3 regions of the Streptomyces sp. MS06 genome follow, and region 1 is predicted to be linked to each of the others. Evidence: predicted binding sites of a transcription regulator. Region 1 holds the regulator's gene; each other region holds the start of a gene.
What was found. Region 1 encodes HrcA, which represses chaperone genes, less so after heat shock. Its sites were predicted from a motif close to TTNGCACTCNGNNNNNCNGAGTGCNAA; they were not measured.

Region 2: a site for HrcA is predicted at 2,034-2,060, ahead of groL (chaperonin GroEL). Genes of this name have one in related genera too.
Region 3: a site for HrcA is predicted at 1,756-1,782, ahead of groES (co-chaperone GroES). Genes of this name have one in related genera too.

Annotation. Positions count from the first base shown of each region.
Region 1 covers NZ_JBJZOJ010000063.1:21,657-25,955, forward strand. The annotation lists gene hemW (radical SAM family heme chaperone HemW) at 1-334, shown strand, start outside; gene ACL02U_RS26975 (DUF3097 domain-containing protein) at 348-1,148, opposite strand; gene ACL02U_RS26980 (MBL fold metallo-hydrolase) at 1,302-2,045, opposite strand; gene hrcA (heat-inducible transcriptional repressor HrcA) at 2,265-3,281, shown strand; gene dnaJ (molecular chaperone DnaJ) at 3,282-4,299, shown strand, end outside.
Region 2 covers NZ_JBJZOJ010000013.1:119,971-124,269, forward strand. The annotation lists gene thrC (threonine synthase) at 1-958, shown strand, start outside; gene ACL02U_RS09465 (MoaD/ThiS family protein) at 955-1,233, shown strand; gene ACL02U_RS09470 (cold-shock protein) at 1,678-1,881, shown strand; gene groL (chaperonin GroEL) at 2,223-3,848, shown strand; gene ACL02U_RS09480 (NADH:flavin oxidoreductase) at 4,258-4,299, shown strand, end outside.
Region 3 covers NZ_JBJZOJ010000001.1:216,332-220,630, reverse strand. The annotation lists gene ACL02U_RS00860 (polysaccharide deacetylase family protein) at 1-836, shown strand, start outside; gene ACL02U_RS00855 (polysaccharide deacetylase family protein) at 833-1,690, shown strand; gene groES (co-chaperone GroES) at 1,928-2,236, shown strand; gene groL (chaperonin GroEL) at 2,359-3,978, shown strand; gene ACL02U_RS00840 (ester cyclase) at 4,223-4,299, opposite strand, start outside.

The DNA of each region.
Region 1 (4,299 bases):
GGGCCCGGGCGCGCACAGCCACGTCGGCGGCGTCCGCTGGTGGAACGTGAAGCACCCCGGTGCCTACGCGGCCGCCCTCGCCGAGGGCCGTTCCCCCGGAGCGGGCCGCGAGGTCCTGTCGGACGAGGACCGCCGCGTCGAGCGGATCCTGCTGGAGCTGCGGCTGCGGGAGGGCGTGCCGCTGGAGCTGCTGCGGGCGCCGGGGCGCGCGGCCTCCCGGCGGGCACTGGCGGACGGGCTCCTGCAGCAGGAGCCGTACGCGGAGGGGCGGGCGGTGCTGACCCTGCGGGGGCGTCTGCTGGCGGACGCGGTGGTGCGGGACCTGGTGGACTGAGGGGCCGCGGGAATCAGGGAACGGTCACGTGGTCGATGAGACGCTCGACACAGCCCAGCAGCTCCGGCTCCAGGTCCCGGTACGACCCCACCCGCTCCAGGATGGCCCGCCACACCGCGCCGGTGTTCTCCGGCCAGCCCAGCGCCCGGCACACGCCCGTCTTCCAGTCCTGCCCGCGCGGCACCTCGGGCCAGGCGGCGATACCGAGGGAAGCGGGCTTCACGGCCTGCCAGACGTCCACGTACGGGTGACCCACCACGAGTGCGTGGTCACTCGTCACGGCCTCGGCGATCCGCCACTCCTTCGTGCCCGGCACCAGGTGGTCCACCAGGACGCCGAGCCGGGCGTCCGGGCCGGGGGAGAAGGACTCGACGATCGCGGGGAGGTCGTCGACGCCCTCCAGGTACTCCACCACCACGCCCTCGATGCGCAGGTCGTCGCCCCACACCTTCTCGACCAGTTCCGCGTCGTGCCGGCCCTCGACGAAGATGCGGCCGGCCCGGGCCACCCGCGCACGGGCGCCGGGGACGGCGACCGAACCGGAGGCGGTGCGGGAGGGCCGCACCGGTTCCGAGGACGGCCTGACGAGCGTCACCACACGGCCCTCCAGCAGGAACCCGCGCGGCTCCATCGGGAACACCCGGTGCTTGCCGAACCGGTCCTCCAGGGTCACCGTGCCCGCCTCGCAGCGGATCACCGCGCCGCAGAAGCCGGTGCCGGGCTCCTCCACCACCAGTCCGGGCTCCGCCGGCACCTCGGGGGCCGGTCGGGTCTTCTTCCACGGCGGCGTGAGGTCGGGCGAGTACGCCCGCACGCGTGGGCCCGAAGGGCCTTCCTTGGAAGGGGGGTGGTGGGAGACGGGAAAACCGGGCCGGCCCGAAGGGCCTTCCTTGGAAGGGGGGTGGTGGGAGACGGGTGGGCACATTCGAACGACGATAGGAGAAACCCTCCCCGGAACCCCGCGACGTCAGCGCGACACGCCGAAGCGCGTCGCCAGCGAGTCCCGTTGCGCCCTGACGAACCCGGCGTCCACCACCGCGCCGTGGCCCGGCACGTACCGTGCGTCCTCCCCGCCCAGCGCCAGCAGCCGGTCGAGGGCGTCCGGCCAGCGGGAGGGCACCGCGTCGGGTCCCGCCTGCGGCTCGCCGGACTCCTCGACCAGGTCCCCGCAGAACACCACCTCCGGGCCGCCGGAGACGTCGCCCGGGACGAGGACCGCCAGGTCGTGGGCCGTGTGACCGGGCCCCACGTTCGCCAGCAGCACCTGCCGGCCGCCGCCCAGGTCGAGCGTCCACTCCCCGGAAACCGCGTGGCGCACCCGGGGCAGCGCGTCGGACGCCTCCTCGGCCGCTGCCGCGTCCAGGCCGTTCGCCACCGCGTCCGCGCGCAGTTCCTCGCGGTCGCGTGCCTGGGAGAGCACCGCGTCCACGCCGACCGCCGCGTACACCTCGGCGCCCGCGAAGGCGGCCGCCCCGAAGACGTGGTCGAAGTGCGGATGGGTGAGGGCGAGGCGCGTCACCCGGTGACCGGTGCGGGCCTCGGCTGCCGCGCGCAGCCGTGCGCCCTCCGCGAGGCTCGACCCCGCGTCGATCAGCAGCACCGCGCTTCCGCCGACGACCAGTCCGGCCGTGCAGTCCCAGCGCGGCAGCCGCCAGCGCCCGACACCGGCGGCAAGCTGCTCCCAGCCCGCCGCTTCCCAGGTGATCGTCATACTCTGACGCTAGGCGCTCAGCCGCGACCGCCGCGACCCCGCCCGCCCCGCCCAGGGCCCCCGTCCCGCCGCCGGGCTGTGCGGGCGTGCGCTCCACCGGCCCCCGGCCTTGCCCGCTGCGTACCCCACCGCCGTAGACTGGGCCGGGGAGGTTTGGCACTCGGACGCACAGAGTGCCAGGCGGTGCACCGAGGGGAACGACTTCCGGAGGAGGGCGCGATGCTGAGTGAACGCAGGCTTCAGGTGCTGCGCGCCATCGTCCAGGACTACGTCGGCACCGAGGAGCCGGTGGGCTCCAAGGCGCTCACCGAGCGGCACAGCCTCGGCGTGTCCCCGGCCACGGTCCGCAACGACATGGCGGCCCTGGAGGACGAGGGGTTCATCGCCCAGCCGCACACCAGTGCCGGGCGGATCCCCACCGACAAGGGCTACCGGCTGTTCGTCGACAAGCTGGCCGGCGTCAAGCCGATGACCGCGCCCGAGCGGCGCGCCATCCAGAACTTCCTCGACGGCGCCGTCGACCTCGACGACGTGGTGGCCCGTACGGTGCGGCTGCTCGCGCAGCTCACCCGCCAGGTCGCCGTCGTGCAGTACCCGTCGCTGACCCGCTCGACGGTCCGGCACGTGGAACTGCTCTCCCTCGGCCCCGCACGGCTGATGCTGGTGTTGATCACCGACACCGGCCGGGTCGAGCAGCGGGTGGTGGACTGCCCGGTGCCGTTCGGCGACGCCTCGCTGGCGGATCTGCGGGCGCGCCTCAACAGCAGGGTCGCGGGGCGCCGGTTCACCGATGTGCCGACGCTGCTGGAGGACCTCCCGGAGGCCTTCGAGGCCGAGGACCGCGGTACGGTCTCGATGGTGCTCTCCACCCTGCTGGAGACGCTCGTCGAGGAGAACGAGGAGCGGTTGATGATCGGCGGCACCGCCAATCTCACCCGCTTCGGACATGACTTTCCTCTCGTGATCCGACCCGTGCTGGAGGCCCTGGAGGAGCAGGTCGTGCTCCTCAAACTCCTCGGTGAGGCGAAGGATCCGGGTGTGACCGTCCGGATCGGTCACGAGAACGCCCACGAAGGACTCAACTCCACGTCCGTCGTGTCGGTCGGCTACGGTTCGGGCGGCGAGGCAGTAGCCAAGCTCGGCGTGGTCGGACCGACCCGCATGGACTACCCCGGAACGATGGGAGCGGTACGCGCAGTGGCACGGTACGTCGGACAGATCCTGGCGGAGTCTTAAGTGGCCACGGACTACTACGCCGTACTCGGCGTGCGCCGCGACGCGTCGCAGGATGAGATCAAGAAGGCGTTCCGCCGGCTCGCCCGCGAGCTGCACCCGGACGTCAATCCCGATCCGAAGACGCAGGAGCGGTTCAAGGAGATCAACGCCGCCTACGAGGTGTTGTCGGACCCGCAGAAGAAGCAGGTCTACGACCTCGGCGGCGACCCGCTGTCGCAGCAGGCCGGCGGTGCCGGCGCGGGCGGTGGGTTCGGTGCGGGGGGCTTCGGCAACTTCTCCGACATCATGGACGCCTTCTTCGGGACGGCGTCCCAGCGGGGCCCGCGCTCGCGCACCCGGCGCGGCCAGGACGCCATGATCCGGCTGGAGATCGAGCTCGACGAGGCGGCCTTCGGCACCACCAAGGAACTCCAGGTCGACACCGCGATCGTCTGCTCCACCTGCAGCGGCGAGGGCGCGGCTCCCGGTACCTCGGCCCAGACCTGCGACATGTGCCGCGGACGCGGCGAGGTGTCCCAGGTGACCCGGTCCTTCCTGGGCCAGGTCATGACCTCGCGTCCCTGCCCCCAGTGCCAGGGCTTCGGCACGGTCGTCCCGAACCCGTGCCCGGAGTGCGCCGGCGACGGGCGGATCCGCTCCCGCCGCACCCTCACCGTCAAGATCCCGGCCGGTGTGGACAACGGCACCCGCATCCAGCTGGCCGGCGAGGGCGAGGTCGGTCCCGGCGGCGGTCCGGCGGGCGACCTGTACGTCGAGATCCACGAACTGCCGCACTCGGTGTTCCAGCGCCGCGGCGACGACCTGCACTGCACGGTCACCATCCCGATGACGGCGGCGGCCCTCGGCACCAAGGTGCCGCTGGAGACGCTCGACGGCATGGAGGAGGTCGACATCCGGCCGAGCACCCAGTCCGGCCAGTCGATCCCGCTGCACGACCGGGGCATCACCCACCTGCGCGGCGGCGGCCGGGGCGACCTCATCGTGCACGTCGAGGTGCAGACCCCGGGCAAGCTCGATC
Region 2 (4,299 bases), on a different contig from region 1:
GACCGGCGGGCTGTACGTCAAGGACGACTCCGGAAACCCCACCCACTCCTTCAAGGACCGGGTGGTGGCGCAGGCCCTGGAGGCCGCGCGCGCCTTCGGCTTCACCACCCTGTCCTGCTCCTCCACCGGCAACCTGGCCGGAGCGGTCGGCGCCGCGGCCGCCCGCGCCGGCTTCCGCTCCTGCGTGTTCATCCCGCACGACCTGGAGCAGGGCAAGGTCGTCATGGCCGCCGTCTACGGCGGCGAGCTGGTCGGCATCGAGGGCACCTACGACGACGTCAACCGCTTCTGCTCCGAGCTGATCGGCGACCCGGCCGGCGAGGGCTGGGGCTTCGTCAACGTCAACCTGAGGCCCTACTACGCGGAGGGCTCCAAGACGCTGGCCTACGAGGTGTGCGAGCAGCTCGGCTGGCGGCTGCCCGACCAGATCGTGGTGCCGATCGCCTCCGGCTCGCAGCTCACGAAGATCGACAAGGGGCTGCGGGAGCTGATCGGGCTGGGCCTGGTCGAGGACCGGCCGTACAAGATCTTCGGGGCGCAGGCCGAGGGCTGCTCGCCGGTCTCCACGGCCTTCAAGGCCGGCCACGACGTGGTCCGCCCGCAGAAGCCGGACACCATCGCCAAGTCCCTCGCCATCGGCAACCCCGCCGACGGGCCGTACGTCCTGGACATCGCCCGCCGCACCGGCGGCGCGGTGGAGGACGTCACCGACGCGCAGGTGGTGGACGCCATCAAGCTGCTCGCCCGCACGGAGGGCATCTTCGCGGAGACCGCGGGCGGGGTGACCGTGGGCGTCACCCGCAAGCTGATCGAGAGCGGCGCCCTCGACCCGTCGAAGACGACCGTCGTGCTCAACACCGGCGACGGCCTCAAGACCCTCGACGCGGTGGCCGGCACCGGCCTCACCGCCACCATCCGCCCGAACCTGGATTCCTTCCGAGAGGCTGGCCTCGTATGAGCGTGACCGTCCGCATCCCCACCATCCTGCGCACCTACACCGGCGGCCGGGCCGAGGTGCCCGCCGAGGGCGCGAACCTCTCCGAGGTCATCGCCGACCTGGAGAAGAACCACACCGGTATCGCCGCCCGCGTGCTGGACGACCAGGGCAAGCTGCGCCGCTTCGTCAACGTCTACGTCAACGACGACGACGTCCGCTTCGAGCAGGGCCTGGAGACCGCCACGCCGCCCGGCACGGGCGTGTCGATCATCCCGGCGGTGGCCGGCGGCTGCTGACCGCGGGGACCGCCCGCCGCCCGGAACGGCGGCGGTCACCCCGCGTTAACGGAATGGCCCCCTCCGTAAGAGAAACGGAGGGGGTCATTTCGCGTGATTGAGCGCGGTACAGTTGGGGAACGCCGCCCCGCCGCAGTGCGCGGGAAGTTCGGTGAACCTGCTGCGCCGCCGACGAGAAGTAGCCAAAGTGCGCGCGTCTTTCGTTCCTTTTGCGTCAATGGTCCGGCCCGACTTGCCCTGAAGTCTGGTGAATTCTCGGGAGATTCCCGACCGGGCCCGTCCAGAATTCTCGTCCGATTGACCTGTTGCAGACGGCAGTTGGACAGATACATTCAGCCGCGGTCGACGCGTTCCGGCGCACGCCCCCATTCACTGGGGGGTGAGGTCTGACCCGGATCCGCGAAGTGCGGATCTGCGCAAGGGCCAGTAATAGGGGAGTTAGGCATGGCTCAGGGCACCGTCAAGTGGTTCAACGCGGAGAAGGGGTACGGCTTCATCGCGGTCGACGGTGGTGCGGACGTCTTCGTCCACTACAGCGCGATCCAGATGGACGGGTACCGCACCCTGGAAGAGGGCCAGCGGGTCGAGTTCGAGATCTCGCAGGGCCAGAAGGGCCCGCAGGCCGACATGGTTCGCGTCACCGCCTGAACATTCACTGCGGCGAAGGGCCCGCGTCCCCACCCGGGGGTGCGGGCCCTTCGTCCTGCTCGGACGCGGGCGGCCCGCCCGGAGGGCGGGGGTCCGGTCGTCCGCCGGTCACCCGTGCGGCAGCCCCGCGGGGGCTCGCTGTGCGGGAGCGCCTTGCACTCCGAGGGGTCGAGTGCTAATCATTGGCGTTAGCACTCTGAAGGTGAGAGTGACAACGAAGGACCGGGTCGGTGAGGCCCGCGGGCCGGGTGGGGAAGGAACCACGAGGCCGGCGAGCCGTCCGTCGCGGGCGCGGGCGCGGTCCGAAGGAATCACCCCCAGTCCTGGAGGGACCACTTCACATGGCCAAGATCATCGCGTTCGACGAGGAGGCGCGGCGCGGCCTCGAGCGCGGCATGAACCAGCTCGCGGACGCCGTCAAGGTGACCCTCGGCCCCAAGGGCCGCAACGTCGTCCTCGAGAAGAAGTGGGGCGCCCCCACGATCACCAACGACGGTGTCTCCATCGCCAAGGAGATCGAGCTCGAGGACCCGTACGAGAAGATCGGCGCCGAGCTGGTCAAGGAGGTCGCCAAGAAGACGGACGACGTCGCCGGTGACGGCACGACGACCGCGACCGTCCTGGCCCAGGCCCTGGTCAAGGAGGGCCTGCGCAACGTCGCCGCGGGCGCCAACCCGATGGCCCTGAAGCGCGGTATCGAGAAGGCCGTCGAGGCCGTCTCCGCCGCCCTGCTGGAGCAGGCCAAGGACGTGGAGACCAAGGAGCAGATCGCCTCCACCGCCTCCATCTCCGCCGCCGACACCCAGATCGGCGAGCTCATCGCCGAGGCCATGGACAAGGTCGGCAAGGAAGGCGTCATCACCGTCGAGGAGTCCCAGACCTTCGGTCTGGAGCTCGAGCTCACCGAGGGTATGCGCTTCGACAAGGGCTACATCTCGGCGTACTTCGCCACCGACATGGAGCGTATGGAGGCCGTCCTCGACGACCCGTACATCCTGATCGCCAACTCCAAGATCTCCAACGTCAAGGACCTGCTCCCGCTCCTGGAGAAGGTCATGCAGTCGGGCAAGCCGCTGCTGATCATCGCCGAGGACGTCGAGGGCGAGGCCCTGTCGACCCTGGTCGTCAACAAGATCCGCGGCACCTTCAAGTCCGTCGCGGTCAAGGCCCCGGGCTTCGGCGACCGCCGCAAGGCCATGCTCGGCGACATCGCCATCCTCACCGGCGGCGAGGTCATCTCCGAGGAGGTCGGCCTCAAGCTGGAGAACGCGACCCTGGACCTCCTGGGCCGCGCCCGCAAGGTCGTCATCACCAAGGACGAGACCACCATCGTCGACGGTGCCGGCTCCTCCGACCAGGTCAACGGCCGGGTCAACCAGATCCGCGCCGAGATCGAGAACAGCGACTCCGACTACGACCGCGAGAAGCTGCAGGAGCGCCTGGCCAAGCTCGCCGGCGGCGTGGCCGTCATCAAGGCCGGTGCCGCCACCGAGGTGGAGCTCAAGGAGCGCAAGCACCGCATCGAGGACGCCGTCCGCAACGCCAAGGCGGCCGTCGAGGAGGGCATCGTCGCCGGTGGCGGCGTGGCCCTGCTGCAGGCCACCCAGGTCTTCGAGAAGCTGGAGCTGGAGGGTGACGAGGCGACCGGCGCCAACGCCGTGAAGCTCGCCCTGGAGGCCCCGCTGAAGCAGATCGCCGTGAACGCCGGCCTCGAGGGCGGCGTCGTGGTGGAGAAGGTCCGCAACCTGACCCCGGGCCACGGCCTCAACGCCGCGACCGGCGACTACGTCGACCTGGTCAAGGAGGGCATCATCGACCCGGCGAAGGTGACCCGTTCCGCGCTGCAGAACGCCGCCTCCATCGCCGCGCTGTTCCTCACCACCGAGGCCGTCATCGCCGACAAGCCGGAGAAGGCCGCCGCGGCCCCGGCCGGCGGCGGCATGCCGGGCGGTGACATGGACTTCTGATCCTCCCGAGGATCGGACCGAGTCCTTTTCGTACGAGGGCGGCACCCCCGCGAGCCGGGGGTGCCGCCCTCGGGCGTGTGCGGGCGCCGTTCCGCACGGCTGCTCCGCAGGGCCGGTCTGGCCGGCTGTTCCGCAGGGCCGGTCTGCTCGGCTGTTCCGCAGGGCCGGTCTGCCCGGCCGGTCTGCCCGGCCCGCTCGGCCCCGCCCCGTCGTGCGCCGGCCACCGGGTCCGCGAGGTCCCGGCCCCGCACCCGGGTGGGTGATCCGGATCACGGGATGTTCCGCCCGCTGCGCGGAATCCGCGGCGCCGGGAACTGGTTGTCCGAGGCAGGCACTCGATGCATGTGCACATACCAGTGAGAATGTGCATGGAGTCCCCCGCCCGACCGTTCGTCCAAGGAGTCGTCCCGTGACCGCCCTCCCCGAGACCGCCGCCCCCTCCCGCGCGGCC
Region 3 (4,299 bases), on a different contig from region 1:
CCTGCGCCCAGGACGGCTCCACGCAGGTCCGCCCGGCCCCCGGCCAGCAGCGCAGGCTCCAGGCCCCGGCCGCCCGCGCCCTCGACTCGTACGCCGGCAGACTGCGCGCCGACTACACCGCCCGAGCCGCGGCCGCCAAGCGCTGGGGCCTGTCCGCGATCCCGCTGAAGGCGCCGCCGCCGCCCGCGAAGAAGCCGCACGTCACCACCCGCAAGGGCTTCGAGGTGGACGACCACGAGGAGCTCGGGCTGCCGCCCGTCTTCACCACGGTCCCCACCAAGCAGAAGGTCGTCTTCCTCACCATCGACGACGGCGCCGAGAAGGACCCGGCGTTCCTCCGCATGATGAGCGATCTGAAGATCCCCTACACCGCCTTCCTCAGCGACTACCTGATCAGGAAGGACTACGGCTACTTCAGGAAGATGCACGCCCGCGGCGTGACCCTGAACAACCACACCCTCCACCACCGCTACCTGCCCGCGCTGTCCTACCGCAGCCAGAAGCGCGAGATCTGCGGGATGCAGGACGTGATCCGCAAGCAGTACGGCACCCGCCCGACCGTCTTCCGGCCGCCGTACGGCAACTACAACCAGGACACCCTGCGCGCCGCGAAATCCTGCGGGATCGAGTACGCCCCCCTGTGGGACGAGGAGGTCTACGTCGACCACTGGGAGTACCGCGAGTCGGACCGCGACCTCCACCCCGGCGACATCGTCCTCACCCACTTCCGGGGCCGCAAGGAGTGGAAGGGCACCATGCCCGACATGATCCGCCGGTTCCTGAAGAAGGTGACGGCGGAGGGCTACGCGGTGGCGCGCCTGGAGGACTACCTGTGAGCCTCCGGGGGCGCGCGCTGCTCCCCGCCGCCCTGGTGGCGGCCCTCGCCCTCGCCCTGCTCCCCGGCTGCGCGCACCCGCCGACCGGCCCGCACCGCCGCGCCGACGGGCGGACGTCCGGGCAGCCCCGCCCCCGGCCGGCCGGGCGGGCCGGCCCCGAGGCGGCCGCCGCCGCGGCGCCGCCGTACCGCCGCTGGGGCCTCTCCGCGCCCCTGACCCCGCCCCCGCGACACACGCGGCGGCGCCCCGCGGGGAGCGCCGGCCCCGGCCTCCCGCCGGTCGTCGACCACGTCCCCACCCGCGACAGGGTCGTCTTCCTCACCTACGACGACGGCGTCGAACGCGACCCGCGCCTGCTCGACATGGTCCGCGAACTCCACCTGCCGGTCACCCTGTTCCTCACCGACAGCGTCCTCGGACCGGGCTACGGGCAGCTCGCCCGCCTGCGCGCGGTGGGCGCCGGCATCCAGAACCACACCCTCGACCACTCCGCCCTGGGCGGCCTGCCCTACGCCGGCCAGCGCGCCGAGATCTGCGGGCAGCAGCACAAGCTCCGGGCCCGCTTCGGCGTCCGCCCCCGCCTGCTCCGGCCGCCCTACGGCGCCCACGACCCGATGACCCGGCGCGCCGCCGCGGACTGCGGGGTCGCCGCGGTGGTCCTGTGGCGGGCCACTCCGGGCGAGGGTGCCGGACCGGCCTTCACCCGCGGCCCGCACCGGCTGCGCCCCGGCGACATCGTCGCCGTCGACCCGGACGGCACCGGCGGCGCCGACCTGCGGGCCCGCACGGTGCGGCTGCTCGAGGCGGCACAGCGGGAGGGACTGTCGGTGGGGCGCCTGGAGGACTACCTGTAGGAGCTGCTCCGCTCCGCTCCCGACCCCTCCGGGGCGGCCGTGCGGTGCGCCGCGCCGAACGGCAACTGGCACTCCGCTTGACCGAGTGCTAATCCCGGTCATAGTCTCGGCTCTGGCACTCGCCACAGGAGAGTGCCAATACGCGACGGGCAGGTCCGGCACCCGCGACGACGGATCGACCTGGTCGCCACCTCAGACAGTTAACCCCGTGAGATCTCCGAAGGGGGAGGTCGGATCGTGACGACCACCAGCTCCAAGGTTGCCATCAAGCCGCTCGAGGACCGTATCGTGGTCCAGCCGCTGGACGCCGAGCAGACCACGGCCTCTGGCCTGGTCATCCCGGACACCGCCAAGGAGAAGCCCCAGGAGGGCGTCGTCCTGGCCGTCGGCCCGGGCCGCTTCGAGGACGGCAACCGTCTGCCGCTCGACGTCAAGGTCGGCGACGTGGTGCTCTACAGCAAGTACGGCGGCACCGAGGTGAAGTACAACAACGAGGAGTACCTCGTGCTCTCGGCCCGCGACGTGCTCGCGATCATCGAGAAGTAGGCGGACTTCACCCGAAGCCAACGCTTCAGCTGCGCCCCTGGCCCCCCGCAACCCACAGGAAGCCGGGCGCCCGGGGCGCAGTTCGTTTCACACCCCAGATTTCCGAGAGGGCTCACGCTCCCATGGCGAAGATCCTGAAGTTCGACGAGGACGCCCGTCGCGCCCTCGAGCGCGGCGTCAACAAGCTCGCCGACACCGTCAAGGTGACCATCGGCCCCAAGGGCCGCAACGTCGTCATCGACAAGAAGTTCGGTGCGCCGACCATCACCAACGACGGCGTCACCATCGCCCGCGAGGTCGAGGTCGAGGACCCGTACGAGAACCTCGGCGCCCAGCTGGTGAAGGAGGTGGCGACCAAGACCAACGACATCGCGGGTGACGGTACGACCACCGCCACCGTGCTGGCCCAGGCGCTGGTCCGCGAGGGCCTGAAGAACGTCGCCGCCGGTGCCTCCCCGGCGCTGCTGAAGAAGGGCATCGACGCGGCCGTCGCCGCCGTGTCCGAGGACCTGCTCGCGACCGCCCGGCCGATCGAGGAGAAGTCCGACATCGCCGCCGTGGCCGCGCTGTCCGCCCAGGACCAGCAGGTCGGCGAGCTCATCGCCGAGGCGATGGACAAGGTCGGCAAGGACGGCGTCATCACCGTCGAGGAGTCCAACACCTTCGGCCTGGAGCTGGACTTCACCGAGGGCATGGCCTTCGACAAGGGCTACCTGTCGCCGTACTTCGTGACGGACCAGGAGCGCATGGAGGCCGTCCTGGAGGACCCGTACGTCCTCATCCACCAGGGCAAGATCTCCGCCATCGCCGACCTCCTGCCGCTGCTGGAGAAGGTCATCCAGGCCAACTCCTCCAAGCCGCTGCTGATCATCGCCGAGGACGTCGACGGCGAGGCCCTGTCGACCCTGGTCGTCAACAAGATCCGCGGCACCTTCAACGCCGTCGCCGTCAAGGCCCCCGGCTTCGGCGACCGCCGCAAGGCGATGCTGCAGGACATGGCGGTCCTCACCGGCGCCACCGTCATCTCCGAGGAGGTCGGCCTCAAGGTCGACCAGGTCGGCATCGAGGTGCTCGGCTCCGCCCGCCGCATCACCGTCACCAAGGACGACACCACCATCGTCGACGGTGCCGGCAAGAAGGAGGACGTCGAGGGCCGCGTCGCGCAGATCAAGGCCGAGATCGAGGCGACCGACTCCGACTGGGACCGCGAGAAGCTCCAGGAGCGCCTCGCCAAGCTGGCCGGCGGCGTGTGTGTCATCCGCGTCGGCGCCGCCACCGAGGTGGAGCTGAAGGAGCGCAAGCACCGCCTGGAGGACGCCATCTCCGCGACCCGCGCCGCGGTCGAGGAGGGCATCGTCTCCGGTGGCGGTTCCGCCCTGGTGCACGCCTCCAAGGTCCTGGAGGGCAGCCTCGACAAGTCCGGCGACGAGGCCACCGGCGTCGCCGTGGTCCGCAACGCCGTCGTCGAGCCGCTGCGCTGGATCGCGGAGAACGCCGGCCTGGAGGGCTACGTCATCGTCTCCAAGGTCAAGGAGCTGGAGAAGGGCAACGGCTACAACGCCGCCACCGGCGAGTACGGCGACCTGGTCAAGGCCGGCGTCATCGACCCGGTGAAGGTCACCCGCTCCGCCCTGGAGAACGCCGCCTCCATCGCCGCCCTGATGCTCACGACCGAGACCCTGGTCGTCGAGAAGAAGGAAGAGGAGGAGCCGGCCGCCGCCGGCCACGGGCACGCCCACTGAGCCCACCGCTCGCCCCGAAGGCCCCGTTCCCGCGCCCGCGGAACGGGGCCTTCCCCGTCGCCGCGCCCGTCGCCCCGCCCGCCGTCCTACCCACCGTCGACGGGCCCACCGTCGACGGGCCCACCGTCGACGGGCCGACCGCCCACGGGCCGACCGTCCTCGGGCTCGCCGTCCACGCGCCCGGCGGTGCCTGCGGGCGGCATCCGGTGCCACCGCCGCGCGGGTCCCGGACCGCGCAGCCCGCTCACTGCGCCAGCACGCCCAGCTGCTCCAGCAGGCCGGCCCGGTCGTAGCTCCACCAGCCCTCGCAGATCCGCCCGT